Regions from separate parts of the Priestia sp. 53B2 genome, predicted to be linked through region 2. Evidence: riboswitches for the same ligand, from Rfam matches in the RefSeq annotation. Region 2 holds a riboswitch; the other holds the start of a gene.
The links. Region 2 has a riboswitch for FMN ahead of ACN6NE_RS06405 (ECF transporter S component). Riboswitches for the same ligand answer to the same signal wherever they lie in the genome.
Positions count from the first base shown of each region.

Region 1: it holds a riboswitch for FMN, as region 2 does, so the genes downstream of both, ribE (riboflavin synthase) here and ACN6NE_RS06405 (ECF transporter S component) in region 2, are expected to answer to the same signal.

Region 1 is NZ_JBLZXA010000020.1:650,100-654,531, reverse strand. Features, by position in the region: gene ACN6NE_RS17440 (bifunctional 3,4-dihydroxy-2-butanone-4-phosphate synthase/GTP cyclohydrolase II) at 1-1,163, opposite strand, end outside; gene ribE (riboflavin synthase) at 1,180-1,839, opposite strand; FMN riboswitch at 2,118-2,268, opposite strand; gene ACN6NE_RS17430 (YkvI family membrane protein) at 2,376-3,410, opposite strand; SAM riboswitch class I at 3,754-3,860, shown strand; gene ACN6NE_RS17425 (bifunctional homocysteine S-methyltransferase/methylenetetrahydrofolate reductase) at 3,968-4,432, shown strand, end outside.
Region 2 is NZ_JBLZXA010000008.1:593,788-598,219, forward strand. Features, by position in the region: gene ACN6NE_RS06390 (RecQ family ATP-dependent DNA helicase) at 1-118, opposite strand, end outside; gene ACN6NE_RS06395 (YpbB family protein) at 142-1,191, opposite strand; gene ACN6NE_RS06400 (ferredoxin) at 1,449-1,697, shown strand; gene ACN6NE_RS06405 (ECF transporter S component) at 1,776-2,351, opposite strand; FMN riboswitch at 2,506-2,648, opposite strand; gene serA (phosphoglycerate dehydrogenase) at 2,948-4,432, shown strand, end outside.

The sequences.
Region 1 (4,432 bases), on a different contig from region 2:
ACTTTTGTATCTAAGTATTTTTTATTGGCATCCACTGCCGGCATTTGAAGAGGCACTCGCTCGATCACTTCAAGGTCGTAGCCTTTTAGCCCAGTAATTTTACGAGGGTTATTCGTTAAAAGCTTCATTTGTTTGACTCCAAGGTCTTTTAAGATTTGAGCACCGATTCCATACTCTCGTAAATCTGCAGCAAATCCGAGTTTTTCATTCGCTTCTACGGTATCGTATCCTTCTTCCTGCAGCTTATATGCTCTTAGCTTATTTAGTAAACCAATACCTCTGCCCTCTTGACGCATATACAGCAGAATGCCGCGTCCTTCTTCTTCAATTTGCGTAAGAGCTGCGTGAAGCTGAGGACCACAGTCGCAGCGTTCAGAACCAAACACATCTCCAGTCAAACACTCAGAGTGAACGCGAACGAGAACGGGGCTATTATGATCAATATCACCTTTGATAAGAGCCACATGTTCTTTATTATCAAGTTTATTTGTATATCCTACAGCTTTAAACTCACCAAATGCCGTAGGTAAGCTCACTTCTACTTCACGGCTAATAAGCTGGTCATGTTTGCGGCGGTAGGCAATCAAATCTTTTATTGTAATCATTTTTAAATCAAATTGCTCTGCAATTTTTGTTAAATCCGGTACGCGTGCCATTGTTCCATCTTCATTCATAATTTCACAAATAACACCCGCAGGCTTTCCTCCTGCTAATACTGCTAAATCAACAGCAGCCTCTGTATGACCTGCACGCTGCAGAACGCCCCCGTCTTTTGCAATCAATGGGAAAATATGTCCTGGGCGTTGAAAATCACTTGCTACCGTCGCTTCATTTACAAGAGCCATAACGGTAGCAGAGCGTTCGTATGCACTGATACCTGTTGTACTTGAAATATGATCAATACTTACTGTAAATGCTGTTCCATGTACATCCGTATTGTTCGCTACCATCGGGTGAAGATTCAATTTATGCGCAATTTCTTCATTAACAGGTGTACAAATTAATCCTCTTCCATGAGTAGCCATAAAGTTAATAACCTCAGGCGTCGTTTTTTCGGCTAATGCAATAAAATCTCCTTCGTTTTCTCGATCTTCATCATCGCATACAATAACCACTTTTCCCTTTTTTAACTCTTCAATGGCTTCTTCTACTTTATGAAACATCTCTTTCACCTCACTGTTAATTTGTAAAACCATGCTGCTGTAATAAATCCTTCATGTTACCTGAACGATTCGAGGCGCCAGGAGTTGACTTATTTGTCATCATCTGATGCATATATTTAGCTAACATATCGCATTCAATATTCACCTTGTCTCCTTGCTGTTTGTCTCCAACGACTGTGTGAAGCACCGTATGAGGAATAAGAGAAATAGTAAATGATTGGTTGCTGACATCAAAAATAGTAAGACTTGTTCCGTCTACGGAAACAGATCCTTTTAACATCATAAATTCACGAAGTTCAGGATCGACTTGAATTTCATAATAAAAGGCATTTCCTTTACGTGTTTTGCTTACAATGGTTCCAATTCCATCAACGTGTCCGCTAACGAAATGCCCTCCAAACCGGCCATTTGCAGCCATCGCCCGTTCTAAGTTAACACGTGATCCAACGGTTAGAAGCTGAAGGGTACTTGCTTTAATCGTCTCGGGCATGACATCGACCGTAAATTCATTTTGAGAGTAAGCCGTTACGGTTAAACAAACGCCGTTAACTGAAATACTGTCCCCTAAGTTCACATCTTCTAACACGGTCTTCGCATCAATCGTAAGAACAATTGCTTCTGTGGCCTTTTGAATACGTTTTATTTTTCCAATTTCTTCAATGATACCTGTGAACATTTTCTTCACCTGCTTTGGCGCTATTCCAACTTCTTATACCGTTTTGAAATAGCAGCTGCTTTTTTTTCATATTTATCTTTCCCCCAACCACTGAAAATAAAAAAGCCCCTTGAACAAATGTCCAAGGGGTCGGCTGAGCTGAATCAGTTTTATCTATGCAAAATTCCGCTAATTGTATACGAAATAAACAGTTATATTTTGTGTACAAAAACAAGGGTAGCTTTAAAAAAGGCAAGCGTGTCCCTTATTAATTCAACACAAAAAAACAACTGTGCTTCCTGATCCTTCTCCCATCCAGACTTTTACTGTCGGCTCTAGATTTTAACTAGATCCACCGCTAACATACATCGTATGAAAACGGGTCACGGGCTTAAAAGCATACGCTTTATCACCGCCGGTTGGGACTTACACCCGACCCCGAAGGATAATATATTCGACTGCTATAGTCTCATTTGTTTTACATTATAGCAAAGTAAAATCGACTTGTCACATCATTTAACTTCGTTTCTTCACATCTATTCTTTAAAATCCAGCTTTTAGCTTATTTTTTCTTTTTTAATACATAGCATCCATACAAAAGCTAGTCCAATATAGCCAAATATCGGATACAAAAACTCAAGAAGCTGGGCATATCCGAATTGCCCAATAATAAAGCAAGCCAAGATAATAAACGCAAAAGCTTGTTTGTCATTCAGGGGAAGAAATGACTGAAGCTGCTTAGCGATTCCAAATACATTTCCAATCAATGTAGTAAAAATCTCGCCTAACACAACTACCGTAAATAAAACATTCACCCACGCTGAGATATTTTTAACAACGGCACTCATCGGAATATCAAGTTGAAATGAATAAGGCAAATTGGAAAGGGCAAGATGAGTAGAAACAAGCATAAACGTAAGTACACATCCTCCTATTACGGCCCCTTTTTTAATCACGCTCCTATCTTTCACCGAGCTTCCTAATGGAACCAAAACGGCCTGCGCCAAAGCTAGATTTAGGGAAATATATAAAAAGGGACTAACCGCCCACTTCCACTGTGTGACGAGCGTTAAATCCGGCTTCGTTTGAATCAGTGAGAAATAGCTGATATTTGGCACAAAGATGATAAAAGCAAATGAAAGCATCATCGGCACAACAAGAGAATTAACCATTAAAATACCGTTAATTCCTTTTGCGATAAATATATAAGTTAAAACAATTGTAAAAATCATCCCAACAGGAGGCCACAGCCCGAACTGTTCTTTTCCTATTGCCCCCGTACTCGCTAGCATGACTGAAGTTACTCCAAATAAAATGACAATCATTACACCGTTTACCGCTTTTCCAAGCACATCACCAAATAAATATGTATTAAGCTGCTGATAAGAAGAAGCCCCAATTGCGTGCGAAAGCAGCATCATTTTCGAACCTAGCCAAATAAAAAACAAGCCGCTGACCAAAATTCCAACCATTCCAAGTTCCCCGTACTGTGTAAAAAATTGAACGATTTCCTTGCCTGTTGCAAAACCGGCTCCTACAACGGTGCCTACATACGTAGCAGCAACCTGCAGCGTGAGTTTCCACCTTTTCATGCCCATCACCCTTCTACCCTTCATAGTTCACTATATGTAGAAACGATTAAAAAAAGACGAGCCTTTTTACGTGTAAATCTACGCATATCCCAGCGTTTGTGCCTTTTCGTTTATTTTTTATTTTTCATTTTCTTTTTGCATTTCTCACAAAAAACTCCTTAACCCTAACATAACAGTCATTTTCAAACAAAATATACGGATATTTTCCCTTTAGCTTTTAAATTTTCCTCAATATTTGCTGGAAATTCACAATTTACTGTTGTATAATTTCTAAAAATCAGATAAATTATTAAATAAGTATTCTTTCTATTTAAAAAAATATGTTTCAATTATATACAATTGATTCTTATCATGAGAGGTGGAGGGACTGGCCCTTTGAAACCTCAGCAACCAGTCGTTAGAGACATGGTGCTAAATCCAGCAAGCAATTTATTGCTTGGAAGATAAGAAGGCGAAAAAAGTCTTCTTCTTAAGAAGACTTTTTCTATTTTATCGGCATATTGCATAAAACGAATCACTCGTGAAATAGAAGCGGAACAATTTAAGGAGGTTTTGACATGGGGTTACTTGAAGATTTAAAGTCTAAAATTTTAATTGGGGATGGTGCCACTGGTACCCTCCTTTACTCACACGGTATTGACAGCTGTTTTGAAGAACTAAACATCACCAAACCAGAAGAGGTTTCTCGTATTCACAGAGCCTATGTAGAAGCTGGTGCAAACGTTATTCAAACAAATACGTACGCTGCTAATTATCAAAAACTTGCCCGTTATGGATTAGAAGATTCAGTCAAAGACATCAATATTGCTGGTGTAAAATTAGCGAAACAAGCTGCAAAAGATCAGGCTTACGTGGTTGGTACACTCGGCGGTATTCGTTCTTTCCAAAAAAACGCTATTAGTTTAGAAGAGGTTAAGCGAAGCATTCGTGAACAAATGTTTTGGCTTTTAAATGAAGGCGTGGATGGCCTTTTATTTGAAACATACTATGATTTCGAAGAATTAAAGACCGTTCTTACACTG
Region 2 (4,432 bases):
CTGTAGGAAGAACCGCTAACACATTATGACCCGTTAAAATATCTTGAATAATCTCTTTTTGTCCTAGTCGAAATTGGCTATAGCCAAATTGTTTCTGTAGAAGTTGTTCTATCTTCACATCAAACACCACTTTTTTTAGTATCAGGTAAAATGTTTTGCTAATACGAGACGAATCTGAAAATAGGTAACGTCGTCTTTTACTTCTTCTTTTATCACCTTTAATTTATTTGTACGCAAACCTTCAAAGGCTGAGATAATTTCTTCCTGCTGCTTAGGCGATACGTATGCATCGATTGAAAAAGATGGAACAAACAGAGCTAATTCTGCAATATGATCTTCAATTGTACTTTCTTTTAAACGCCTTATATAAGCAATTTCTTCAAGCGTCTTGCCTTTTTGAAGCCAGCTATACGTTTTTAACGTCGAGCTTGTCAAAGGCAATTCTAAATATAGATCACGTAAAAAAGAAGAAAGTACATGAAAGCTTTCATTATTTTTACTCACTTTTTCAATGATATGGTGAATAACCCCTAAAAGCTGAATATGAACATAATGCTCATCGAGTTCATATTGATATGCTAACTGATTTTTTGTAAAGCCTACTCTTTGGTATCCAGTCAGTTGCAAAACAAAAAGAGACGCGTCCCGTTCCGTACAACCTTTCAAGCACGTTCGGAGCTCTTTGAATAGCTCGGCGGCTAACTCTTGACGCGTTTGCTTTTGAGACATAATATACGTTTTGACCCATTGAATCACCTCAGGATTTTTGGAAATGGGTAAAAACCCTTTTTGAAAATACTGTAGGTTTGATAAGGTCTGAATGAACAAAGTGATTCTTGCTAAAAATAATTGAGTACTGCTTGCGAATTTCCATCCGTCTAAAGCTGGATGAAAGGGTCGAGCCGTCAGTTCATCTTCAAGGCGTGCTTGTCCCTTATCTGTCATCACATACTTTTGATTTTCAGTTTCTTCAATATACTGCTGTTCTTTTAAATATGCAACGCAGGTTTCAAAAGACCGTTTATCTAAGTAAACAAATGACTGAAAAAGAAACGAAATTCCAAAAATTTTTCCGTCTTGAATCGTTTGAGCTGACTTTTTACCTGTTAATAAATGATAAATACCATAGGCGGTTCGCTCACCTTTTAACTGTTTTATACAAAATAAAATGCTAACTTGAATATAATTCAAAGGTGTCAACTTCCTTTCTCATTCATTGTACCAAAAGTGACCAATAGCATGTGAGATAAAGGCTTTTTAGCTCTTTCCTTTATGTATCAAAACGTTTGGGTAAGTGAAGAAACCTTGATTTGATAAGCATTCTCAGTGACTTTTCTATTGAAAAGTTTTATAAATCATTTTACAATGAATAAGGAGAAATTTCACTCTTGATTCGCGAAGAGATTATATAATGAGAAATTTTCGAACACTTTACAGGAGGTCTTGTTATGCCAAAATATACAATTGTTGATAAAGATACTTGCATCGCATGCGGCGCTTGCGGAGCAGCAGCACCAGACATTTATGATTATGATGATGAAGGTATTGCATTCGTAACATTAGATGATAACCAAGGTGTAGTAGAAATTCCAGAAGATCTAGAAGATGATATGATGGATGCAATGGAAGGCTGCCCTACGGATTCAATTCGCGTAGCGGATGAAAAATTCGAAGGCGATGCTAATAAATTCGAATAAGTATTGAACAAACCTGTAGTGTACACGCTGCAGGTTTTTTTATATATAAAAATCGCTCTCCCCGGGAGAGCGATTGAATTAAACAGCAATGCGACGCGTGATCCATTGCTTCATTTTTGAAAACAATAAGACAAAGATAACCCCTGTTGCTGCTCCTTTTATTAAGTTAAACGGCAAAATACCTGCAACGATATATTGACGTGCTTGTTCACTAGACATTTCTGGCGATTGTAAGAAGATTGTATACGCTGGTAAGAAGACATAATAATTTAAGACAGCCATGAGTACCGTCATTACCACCGTACCCGTAACCAAACCTATCGTTACGCCTTTAGCCGTTTTAAATCGGTTGAACATGTATGATACAGGAAGAACGAACAGTAAACCAGCCACAAAGTTCGCCACTTGACCAACTGGAACCCCTGTAGCGCTTCCTTGAATTAAATAATTCAATAAATTTTTTATTCCTTCTACTATAACAGCAGCCATCGGTCCAAATACAAGTGCTGCTACGAGTGCAGGAATTTCGCTAAAATCAATTGTTAAAAACGGAGGTAATCCAGGAATTGGAAAATTAATCATCATTAAAATATAAGCAATACTACTTAACATTCCTAGTATAACCAGCTTTTGAGTTTTCTTACTTTGTTGCATCTTGCCTCTCTCCTTCTTTGTGATCCACTCTTCAAAGAAGAAAGGTTCAACTTTATATCCCCACGCAAAAACCTCCCAACAAATGATTCGTTGAGAGGTGACATGGCAGGCATATTTAATAAACGTTCATCACATTAGGTTTTGAACGCTGAACCTCCACCTTCTCCCATCCAGACTGTACTGTCGGCTTTGGAATTTCACCAAATCTGCTCGTATGTATTACATATAAGCTCGCGGGCTCAAAACAATTTGTTTTTTACCGCCGGTCGGGAATTTCACCCTGCCCCGAAGATAGACCAATATTTAATTATGAATTTATTATATGTTATCTCGAATTAAAAGTAAATAAAGAAGTTTTTTAATCCCTATTAAACTGATGTCTTTTATAAACTTCATTACTGTTTTTATATGTGAAATAAGGAAATAAGTTCATAACCAACAGCATTATGACATATTTATAGTTTCAATTTTACGTTTATAATTGTGTATTTGATAACTAATCGTAAAGTTTGAAAAATATAATTGACAGAATTTTTTTAATATGGTAAATTATCAAATATTTGATGATAGTAAAATCCAAGGGAGATGTTCACGTCATGTATAATGTATTAGTAGCTGATTCAATTAGCAATGAAGGTCTTGCTCCACTACTTGAAGCTCCTCATGTGAATCTTACGCGAAAAAAAGTTGAAGAAGTTGAGAATGATTTGCATACGTACGATGCGCTTTTAGTACGGAGTGCTACGACGGTTACAGAGGATTTGCTGGCAAAAATGCTGAATTTAAAAATTGTTGCTCGCGCTGGAGTAGGGGTCGATAATATTGATATTGAAGCCTCAACCAAACGAGGGGTTGTCGTTATTAACGCGCCGAACGGAAATACCATTTCAACGGCGGAACATACATTTGCTATGATGGCTAGCTTGTTTCGTCATATCCCCCAAGGAAATGCTTCAGTTAAAGCGCGCGAATGGAACCGCTCAGCATTTGTTGGAACAGAGCTTAATCGCAAACACCTGGGCATTATCGGATTTGGACGAATTGGGTCAGAGCTTGCCAAACGCGCAAAAGCCTTCAATATGAGCGTTCACGTTTACGATCCTTTTTTAACCTCTTCCCGAGCTGAAAAGCTAGGCGTAGAATTATTATCCCTGGATGAATTACTAGCAGCAGCGGATGTAATTACCGTGCACACTCCGCTTACGAAAGAAACAAAGGGATTGCTCAATCATGACACATTAGCCAAAACAAAGAAGGGTGTGTTTTTATTAAACTGCGCACGCGGCGGGATCATTGATGAAAAAGCCTTAGTTCATTATTTAGAAATTGGCCATGTTCAAGGTGCAGCTATTGACGTATTTGAAGTTGAGCCGCCGATTGATAACCCTTTGTTACATTTTGATCAAGTTATTACAACTCCCCATTTAGGAGCTTCTACAAAAGAAGCCCAGCTTAACGTTGCTGAGGACGTGGCACATGACGTTTTGCGTTTTCTAGAAGGTAATCCTGTAAGCTCATCCATTAATTTGCCAACGCTTTCTAAAGAAGTTTTTGAAAAAATCCAGCCGTTTACGAGCCTTACTAAACAAATGGGAGCCATTTTATCACAATGCATGCGAGAACCTGTTCAGCATATCTCTATCTCCTACGGAGGTACAGTGACGGATTTGGAAACCACTTATATTACACGGAGCTTGTTATCAGGCTTTTTAACTCATCGGATCGACTCACCTGTTAACGAAGTCAATGCTTCTATGATTGCCAAAGAACGAGGAATTACATTTGGTGAAAAAACATCGGAAGATACGCAAGGATATTCCAATATGATTGACGTTACCGTAACAGGCGAACAGCGTACATTTACCATTACGGGCACCTATATAGCAGGCTATGGACCTCGAATTGTTAATATTGATTCGTTTGATATTGATTTTTATCCAGAAGGACATCTTCTTTATATCCGTCACAGTGATCAGCCCGGAGTTATTGGAAATGTAGGGAAAGTACTTGGAGATTTACGTATTAACATTGCTACCATGCAAGTGGGCCGTAAGCAAAAAGGCGGAGAAGCCATTATGATG